2 regions of the Solibacillus sp. FSL W8-0474 genome follow, and region 1 is predicted to be linked to the other one. Evidence: riboswitches for the same ligand, from Rfam matches in the RefSeq annotation. Region 1 holds a riboswitch; the other holds the start of a gene.
The links. A riboswitch is a leader RNA that binds a small molecule or an ion and turns the genes downstream of it on or off. The one in region 1 is predicted to bind FMN.

Region 1 (4,435 bases):
CATAAGTTTGATCAGACAGCTAAAGAAAATCATGTACATCTTCTTTTTGAAACTGACTTTTCGGAGGATGCGCTTATCCCGATTGATGAAGACCGAATTGAGCAAGTGTTAACGAATTTAATCGATAATGCAATCCGTCATACACCGGCTGAAGGCTCAGTTACAGTATCGATAACAAATGAACAGAAATTTGCTAAGGTTCAAGTGAGCGACACTGGCCAAGGTATACCACAAGATGACTTACCATACGTATTTGAACGTTTTTATAAAGCGGATAAAGCACGGACGCGTTCAAAAGGTGGAACAGGCTTAGGGTTAGCAATAACAAAAAATATAGTAGAAGCACATAACGGTACGATTTCTGTAGATAGTGTGGAACAGCAAGGAACAATCTTTACATTTTATTTACCACTAACTTAAGAAATTGTAGTAGGAAAAGTTTATCATTTTGTTCTCAAAGTGATAAACTTTTATTTTTAACAAGCTATTCATATAATATTACAGGGTATTGTAACTTTTACTGTTTGAAAACGACAAATTATTAGAACGGAGGTGGGATGGGTGCAACAGTCCATATTCCATCGATTATACGATATGTATCATCAGGATGTTTTTAATTTTCTGTTTTATTTAGTAAAAAATCGTACAGCGGCGGAGGATCTTTCCCATGAAGTGTATGTACGTGTACTGAAATCGTATGAACGCTTTGAAGGAAAAAGCTCTGAAAAAACGTGGCTTTTCTCAATTGCAAAAAATGTGGCAATTGACTATTTCAGAAAGAAACAGGTTCGGGATAAGCATGCATTTACCGCATTTGATTGGGAAACAGAGCAGCTTGTAAGCTCTGTCCCTTCACCAGAACAGTCAATGGAACTAAACGATGAACTAAGCCGATTACTGCTAGCATTGGAACGATGCTCGGGAGATCAGAAGATGGTGATTATTATGCGCTATCTTCAGGAACTTTCAATACAGGAAACGGCTGATATATTAGGATGGACCCCAGGTAAGGTAAAAACGACGCAGCACCGGGCATTAAAAAATTTAAGACAGTTATTGGAAGCTCAAGATGGAAAGGAGGCGAATTCATTATGAAAAAGGAGCGTTGGGATGAGGAGAACCTGGAGCAACTTCTAAAACAGGCCCCAAAAGTAACCGATCATCGGACAAAGGATGAAATATTTAATCGTTTAAAGGATGAAGGAGCATTTAGTGAAGAGCCGCCTCAAATACAACAGCCTACTCAAAAAGGGATTCGCTGGGCGCCGCTTCTAGTATCTATCGCTTCCTTATTTATTATAGTTTTGATTGGTGCACAGTTTTTAGGAAATGATCAGTCTATCTCTATGGAAAATACATTTGATATGGCGACTACAGAATCGGAAGAAAGTGCCAAAATGAGTAGGGCTGGAGATGCAACTTCAAAAAGTGAATCCGCGACAATTTCCAACTTTTCAATGGATACACAAGGACAACAAACTTTAATTTATGAAAGCCAGCTTGAAGGAGTGACATTATTCAAAATTGGTCTTGCTGGGGACGATGCAGAAAGTGTTCCTGTGAGTATTTTAATTCCTAATGAAGTTGTTGTTGATAAGCTTGGCACGGATAAACCGACAGCATTGGAGCTTTATAAAACGTTTAGTCCATTGCTGGATGAGCAAATGCTTGGATTTAATGAGTATCATCCGTTAAAAGGCGAATTGCGTGAAGAAGGAAATAAACTTATTCACACATTACCCGAGGACCACGGATATGACACAAGTTCGGCTACATTATCGAATTATTTCGGTTCCCTTGTAGATACATTTGGCAATTCGTATGAAGAAGTACAAATTGAAGATACTAATGGAAAAATCGCTTATTTTGATCATGTTGGCGAAATGGGGCAGTCAATACCATTGAAAAGTGAACAAACACAATATAATTATTTTATGTATCAAATGAGGGATGGGGCAGTTTATTTAAGTCCTAACTTCCGAATGACCTTTCCAAACGTAACGGATGCGATAAATAATATGACAACTGAAGCCAATGATATATATCGAACAGTCATTTTACCTGGAGTTTCGTTGACAGTAGAAGATGAAGGGGAAATTGTAACAGTAACATTCGACCAAGCGCTTGATTTAGAACAATATGATCCCGCTCAAGTGATGCGTATGATCGAAGGGTTATTATTAACAGCTGCTAGTTTCGATAAACAAATTAAATTTGAACAAATTGTGCAAGAAAATTGGAGTGGTTTTGACTTTACGAAGCCTTTGGAGAAGCCAGTTGCGGGAAATATCCTATTCTATAATTTTTAAACAATTCAAATAAATTTACTCGGAATTGTAAGCAATGGTCTTTACAATTCCGTTTTTATATATATAATAGAAATTGTAACAAGTATTTTGTTGCATAATTTCATATTGATTCATCTTCGGGGCAGGGTGTAATTCCCGACCGGCGGTAATTAAAGTTGTAACCTCTGACCATTAACTTGGAGGACGTTACAGAAAACTTTTCGAGCCCGCGAGCCACTTTTGTGTGCAGGATTTGGTGTGATTCCAAAGCCGACAGTATAGTCTGGATGGGAGAAGGTGAAGGTACGGTCGTCATTTTATGAAAATGTCGTGCTTTGTAGTACCATTAATAATTTCCTTAATTATGAGCGAAATATCTTTCGTATACATAAATTTAAGGGAAGTCACTACAAATGTATGAGTAGACTTTATTTAAGTGTGCCTATTTCTCCCTTATGCTCTTTTTTGCATAAGGGTTTTTTCATGAATGATTTGATACGTCCTTTCTTCTTGCGAGATGGAATCAGCAAAGAGGAGAGATTTCTATGCAAAAGAGAACTTTGAAGTTACGATCATTTGTAACTATCGCAATGCTAAGTGGGATTTCGTTCATTTTAATGTTACTGAACTTCCCATTACCTTGGTTTCCTGTATTTTTGCAGATTGATTTTAGTGATGTACCTGCATTAATAGCGGCGATTACAATGGGACCTGTCGCGGGCATTCTTGTTGAATTGGTAAAGAATGTACTTGATTGGATTTATACAGGGGCGCCAGAAGGAATTCCGGTTGGTCACATGGCAAACTTTGCAACAGGCGTATTATTCATTTTACCAGCTTACTATATTTATAAAAAATTCCCTTCCGCAAAAGGGTTGATTTCAGGCTTAGTCGTTTCAACAGTAGTAATGTCGTTGGGAATGGCTATATTAAACTACGTAGCGTTCCTGCCGATGTATACGTATCTACTAGGCTTTGAATATGATATGTATGAAACAATAGTATTGGGTATTTTACCATTTAATATTGTTAAAGGAATTATGATGCTAGTTGTCGTGACGATGATTTACCGTTCAATGCGTGTATGGATTGAACAACAGCGCAGACAATATTTAGCTTAACTTAATATACAGCGAGGAGTTATGTCATGAACAGTTGATTTTATGACATAACTCCTTTCTATTTGTTGATAGATTGTTAGGCTATGTGTCTAAAGTTATATGGAAATAATTATTGCTATTGAATTCAAAGTAATTCACTGTTATCATAATGTACATTGTTGTGAAAAATCGGGCTATTTCGTCAAAAGACCAACATGATATGACTTCTTTAGGAGAGATGACGATGGAGAAAAAAATACCATTTTCAACATACGCAGTTATTGGCACAATGCTGTTCGGTATGTTTTTTGGTGCGGGAAATTTAATCTTCCCGATTCAAATGGGACAATTAGCAGGTACGAATTATTGGCTTGCATTAATTGGTTTTCTAATAACGGCAATAGGGTTGCCGTTTTTAGGTATTCTTGCAATTGGTTTATCTGGAAGCAATGGATTGCGTGATTTAGCAAGTAAAGTACACCCGGTATTTGGTTTGCTATTTGCATTGGCATTGTATTTAACGATTGGACCGTTTTTTGCCATTCCGCGTACTGCTACGGTACCTTTTGTAGTTGGTTTCGAACCTTTTATCGATCCATCACAAATCACATTATGGCTTGCAGTGTTTAGTTTTGTATTTTTTGCTATCGTATTTTACTTTTCATTAAATCCAGCGAAAATTATGGATATTATCGGCAAATATTTAACGCCGGCATTTTTAGTTTTTCTGTTTGTATTAATCGGAATTAGTTTATTTTCGCCGATGGGTAATTTTGTCGAGCCTGCTGGGGCATATATAAATGAAGCGTTTATGACAGGGTTTAAAGAAGGTTACAATACGATGGATGCACTTGCTTCACTAGCATTCGGTATTGTTGTGATACATGCCATTAAACGAACGGGTATTACCGATAAAAAGGAAATTGCAAAAGCGACTTGGAAATCAGGTATCTTTGCAATGGCTCTTATGATGCTAATTTACGGTCTCATTACTTATATGGGTTCATCGAGTGTAACGGCGATAGGAACTTATGAGAATGGCGGTCA
Region 2 (4,435 bases), 780 kb from region 1:
ATTGTCTATCCACAATAAAGCGGTAAAGGGTATAAAGAATTCCAGGAACGGTGGAAAGCAGCATCGCAACATAATCCCCTAAAGGTTCCCTACCAAAATTCCAAATAATATAGGGTAAAGCCGCATAAAACAGCAGCTCAAGTAGAATAGAATTTTTATTCGACTGTGGTTTTTTTGCCATAGAATCCTCCATATATATCAAATGTAATTACAATTATAAGGCCCATCACCATAACATGGGGTTGCTTTTCTAATAAAATTTCACTTGATTGATTGGTGGGCTACGGCAAGACAGCGCTAAAACCACGTGATACGTGTCTTTATCACTGCCTTTATTGCCGTTTGCGAGGCCCACCAATCCCAAAATTTTGCCCTCTTTATAAAGTGAAGTAAAAAACACCCAATCAAGCCGCTTGCGCTATCGCGAGGCGGCGGAGAGCGGTAATGCTATGTTTTATCTCTTCATTTTTGCAGAAATTCACTTTATGCCAAGTAGAGTGACGCGGAGCGGAGGGTGAGCCGTCAAAACACTTGCTTCAACGCGTTTTCCCCGTAGCGTAGCAGAACGGACTTAATTAGAAAATATTATTTTTCGATTTTGTCATCCCCAACTTATACTGATGAACCAATTATAAACCTAATTGTAATAAAATGGATTATTTTATTTCCTGAGAAATTGAATGAAAATTAAGAAAATAGGTAGGTGAGTTATTTGCAATCCTGCAATTAAACTAACTTTGATAAATTAGCGACTAAAGGCAATAAAAAGTACAGTGCAACAACCGTGTAAAATAAGGCTCTTTCTCTTCTGGCTATAAATGAAATACATATAACAATAACCGAACCAGCTGTTAATGCAGAAAAGAAAGGACTGCTTAACAGAAAGCTAAATATAATAGAAATAAAGAAAACGAAATAGGAAAAGCTTTTTAATTTTGAAAAGAACCCTAGAGCGCCGGTTTCTGTAATTTTCCATTGACCTAAATAATTATGCTGATTTTTATTAGGTTTTATCGATAAATTCTCCTGGTCAAACCGCACGTAGATCGGCTGCATGTATGGTACACATCCTTCTACTGCCTCGTAGCCCCAATAAAAAGGCTGACCGTCAATTTGAAAAGGCACAATGGGAGGATATTTCGAATCGACTATAGTTTGTTTATCCAGATCATTATATTTAGGGGAAAGATACAGCTCTGCATCATAGGAAAAAACAACTCGCTGCTGTTCTAATTGCCCGAAATATGCGGTCCATTTTAATGTTCGGACATTACTGAATAAAAATTGGGTTTTTTTCTTCTTTTGAATATAGGCCATGCTGCAATCGACTGGAATCCAGCCCGTTTGTTCATCAAAAAATTCGTTCCACACATGTGCATTCATCTTGCTGTTTGCCCAACTGCCTACAAGGGATCTGCACGGGATACCAATAGAACGGCAAAGGGAAGAAAACATAAAAGCATACTCGCCACAATCACCTTGCTTCGCCTCTAAAAAAGACTTGATGCCTCTCCCCTTAGGCGGGTACATATATTTAAAATGATTGACTACATAATGGAAAATGGCCTTTGCTTTTTCCATTGTCGTTACAGCGCCAGCCGTTATTTCATGTGCTAAATTTCTCATCTGTTCATCCACAACAACAAGTGTGCCGCTGCGCAAATAAAATGCCTTTTCTTTATCCGTAAGCATTTTTTGTTCACTTTGTTTATACGTATCGACGGAATAGTTCATTTGAAATTGTTCATTTTCCTTTAAAGTAAAATAAAAGAGTTCATTGTTTCCGTCATCAATTACTTTTTCTTCAGGGGAATGAGTACAAGTCACGCCAGGGTGATCCATCGGTAAAGTAGTCCATATCCTTGTTATGCCTTTATTTGAGTTATGATACGAATATGCTATGTTGACAATATTTTTCATTATAGACACCTTTTCTTTTCCTAGTTTTTAAAATATTCTGGATATTTTTATATACGGATGCCCACCTTAAAAGTTTCATTTTTATTAACGGAATAACAAGTTAGTAGAGGTATATGGAATGAGGCTTATGGAAGCAAGAAGGTCCGAAATGACTATTAGTATTCTAAATAATCTATGTTACAATAATTTTCAAATAAAATAATTTCCTTCGGGGTCGGGTGAAATTCCCAATCGACGGTGATGAGTTTATCTCTAAGCCCGTGAGCCGCTTTTTGCGTGCAGGATTTGGTGCAAGTCCAAAGCCGACAGTATAGTCTGGATGGGAGAAGGAATAGCAACGCATTTTTAAAAATTTGATTTGAAATGTGATTTTTTGCTATACACTTTTCCCGTCGCGCCAAGTGATGGGATTTTTTTATTGAAAATTTTATATGAATTTCCTTCGGGGTCGGGTGAAATTCCCAATCGACGGTGATGAGTTTATCTCTAAGCCCGTGAGCCGCTTTTTGTGTGCAGGATTTGGTGCAAGTCCAAAGCCGACAGTATAGTCTGGATGGGAGAAGGAAGCAATGTCATGCGTTTTTTGAAATTTGTGTTCAAAAGGCTTATTTGATGCTGCTAAATTTCCCTCTCATCGAACTCCGAATTCAATCGGGGTTCTTTTTTTACTTTTAAAAGAGGTGAGTAGGATGTTTACAGGAATTATTGAAGAGTTAGGAACTGTGGAGCAGATTATTCAGTCCACACAAACGATGGAATTAGCCATTCGTGCAAGTAAAATTTTAGAAGATGTAAAGCTTGGAGACAGCATTGCGGTGAATGGAGTTTGTTTAACGGTGAAAAAATTTACGTCCAATTCATTTTTTGCAGATGTGATGCCTGAAACTGTTAAAGCAACAAGCCTGCAACAATTGACTGTAGGTATGCATGTCAATTTGGAACGGGCAATGCTGGCGAACGGCCGTTTTGGCGGACATATTGTATCTGGTCATGTTGATGGTATCGCAATCATACAGCGGAAAAGACCTGTTGCAAACGCGGTTTATGTAGATTTAGCGATGGACCGTACTTTAGTTGCACAGTGTATCGAAAAAGGTTCTATAACAGTTGATGGCATAAGCTTAACGATTTTTAATATGACAGATACACTCGTTACCATTTCCTTAATCCCTCATACGTACGAACAGACTGTGTTGGGCTATAAAAAGGCCGGGGATGTTGTGAATATTGAAACAGATTTGATCGGGAAATATGTGAAAAAGCATTTACAAAATCAAACGGCAAGTACGATTACAAAGGATTTACTGCAACGTACAGGGTTTTAAAGGAGTGGGAAAGATGAATACGATAGACGAAGCAATTCAAGCATTAAAAAATGGTGAAATTATTATTGTAGCCGACGATGAAGATCGAGAAAACGAGGGTGACTTTCTCGTTTTGGGCGAATTTGCAACACCGGAAAATATTAACTTTATGGCCCTTCATGGCAGAGGATTAATATGTACACCTATATCTCCAGCCATCGCTGAAAAACTATGTCTTCATCCAATGGTCCAAAGTAATACAGATACATATCAAACGGCTTTTACGATTAGTATCGATCATATTCAAACAACGACAGGAATTAGTGCATTTGAACGTTCAGCAACGATCTTGGCATTACTTGATCCAGCAGCGAAGCCAGAACATTTCCATCGTCCTGGACATGTTTTTCCACTCATTGCAAAACAAGGAGGCGTCATAGAGCGCCGTGGTCATACAGAGGCAGGGGTAGATCTTGCCAAATTATGCGGGTCGATGGAAGCGGCGGTCATCTGTGAAATTATGAATGAAGATGGTTCAATGGCGCGGATGCCACAGCTTGAAAAACTCGCACTAAAACATCAGCTGAAATTTATTACGATAGAAGATTTAGTTCAATATATAAAAATAAACACAATGTTGGTATAAGAAGGAGCATATGAAATGGGTAAAACATTTGAAGCGCAATTAGTAGGTACAGATTTAAAAATCGGAATCGTTGTCGGCCGGTTCAATGAATTTATTAATGATAAATTATTAAGCGGTGCAATTGATGGATTAAAAAGACACGGTGTAAATGAAGATAATATTGATACTGCATGGGTACCGGGTGCATTTGAAGTACCGTTTGTAGCGAAAAAAATGGCTGAAACCAATAGTTATGATGCAGTTATCGGATTAGGAACTGTCATTCGCGGATCTACAACACATTATGATTATGTATGCAATGAAGCAGCTAAAGGAATTGCAAAAGCGGGCTTGGATACAGGGGTACCGGTTATTTTCGGCATTGTCACAACTGAAAATATTGAGCAGGCGATTGAGCGCGCAGGGACAAAAGCGGGGAATAAAGGCTATGACAGTGCGATGTCTGCTATAGAAATGGCGAATTTAAATAAGATGTTTTAATTTCATAAATAAAGGGCTTTTCGGAAAAGATTCATTCAAATTTTCGAAAAGCCCTTTTTCCTTTTATGCATTTCTTACATAGCTT

Region 2: linked by a shared signal. The riboswitch ahead of ribE (riboflavin synthase) and the one ahead of NYE67_RS06325 (ECF transporter S component) in region 1 are both predicted to bind FMN.

What each region holds. Positions count from the first base shown of each region.
Region 1 is NZ_JBBOQJ010000001.1:1,297,114-1,301,548, forward strand. Features, by position in the region: gene NYE67_RS06310 (ATP-binding protein) at 1-420, shown strand, start outside; gene sigX (RNA polymerase sigma factor SigX) at 562-1,095, shown strand; gene NYE67_RS06320 (hypothetical protein) at 1,092-2,309, shown strand; FMN riboswitch at 2,418-2,591, shown strand; gene NYE67_RS06325 (ECF transporter S component) at 2,834-3,409, shown strand; gene brnQ (branched-chain amino acid transport system II carrier protein) at 3,633-4,435, shown strand, end outside.
Region 2 is NZ_JBBOQJ010000001.1:2,079,089-2,083,523, reverse strand. Features, by position in the region: gene NYE67_RS10210 (VC0807 family protein) at 1-181, opposite strand, end outside; gene NYE67_RS10205 (transglutaminase-like domain-containing protein) at 727-1,920, opposite strand; FMN riboswitch at 2,121-2,255, shown strand; FMN riboswitch at 2,355-2,489, shown strand; gene ribE (riboflavin synthase) at 2,610-3,245, shown strand; partial or broken gene ribB (3,4-dihydroxy-2-butanone-4-phosphate synthase) at 3,259-3,867, shown strand; gene ribH (6,7-dimethyl-8-ribityllumazine synthase) at 3,886-4,350, shown strand.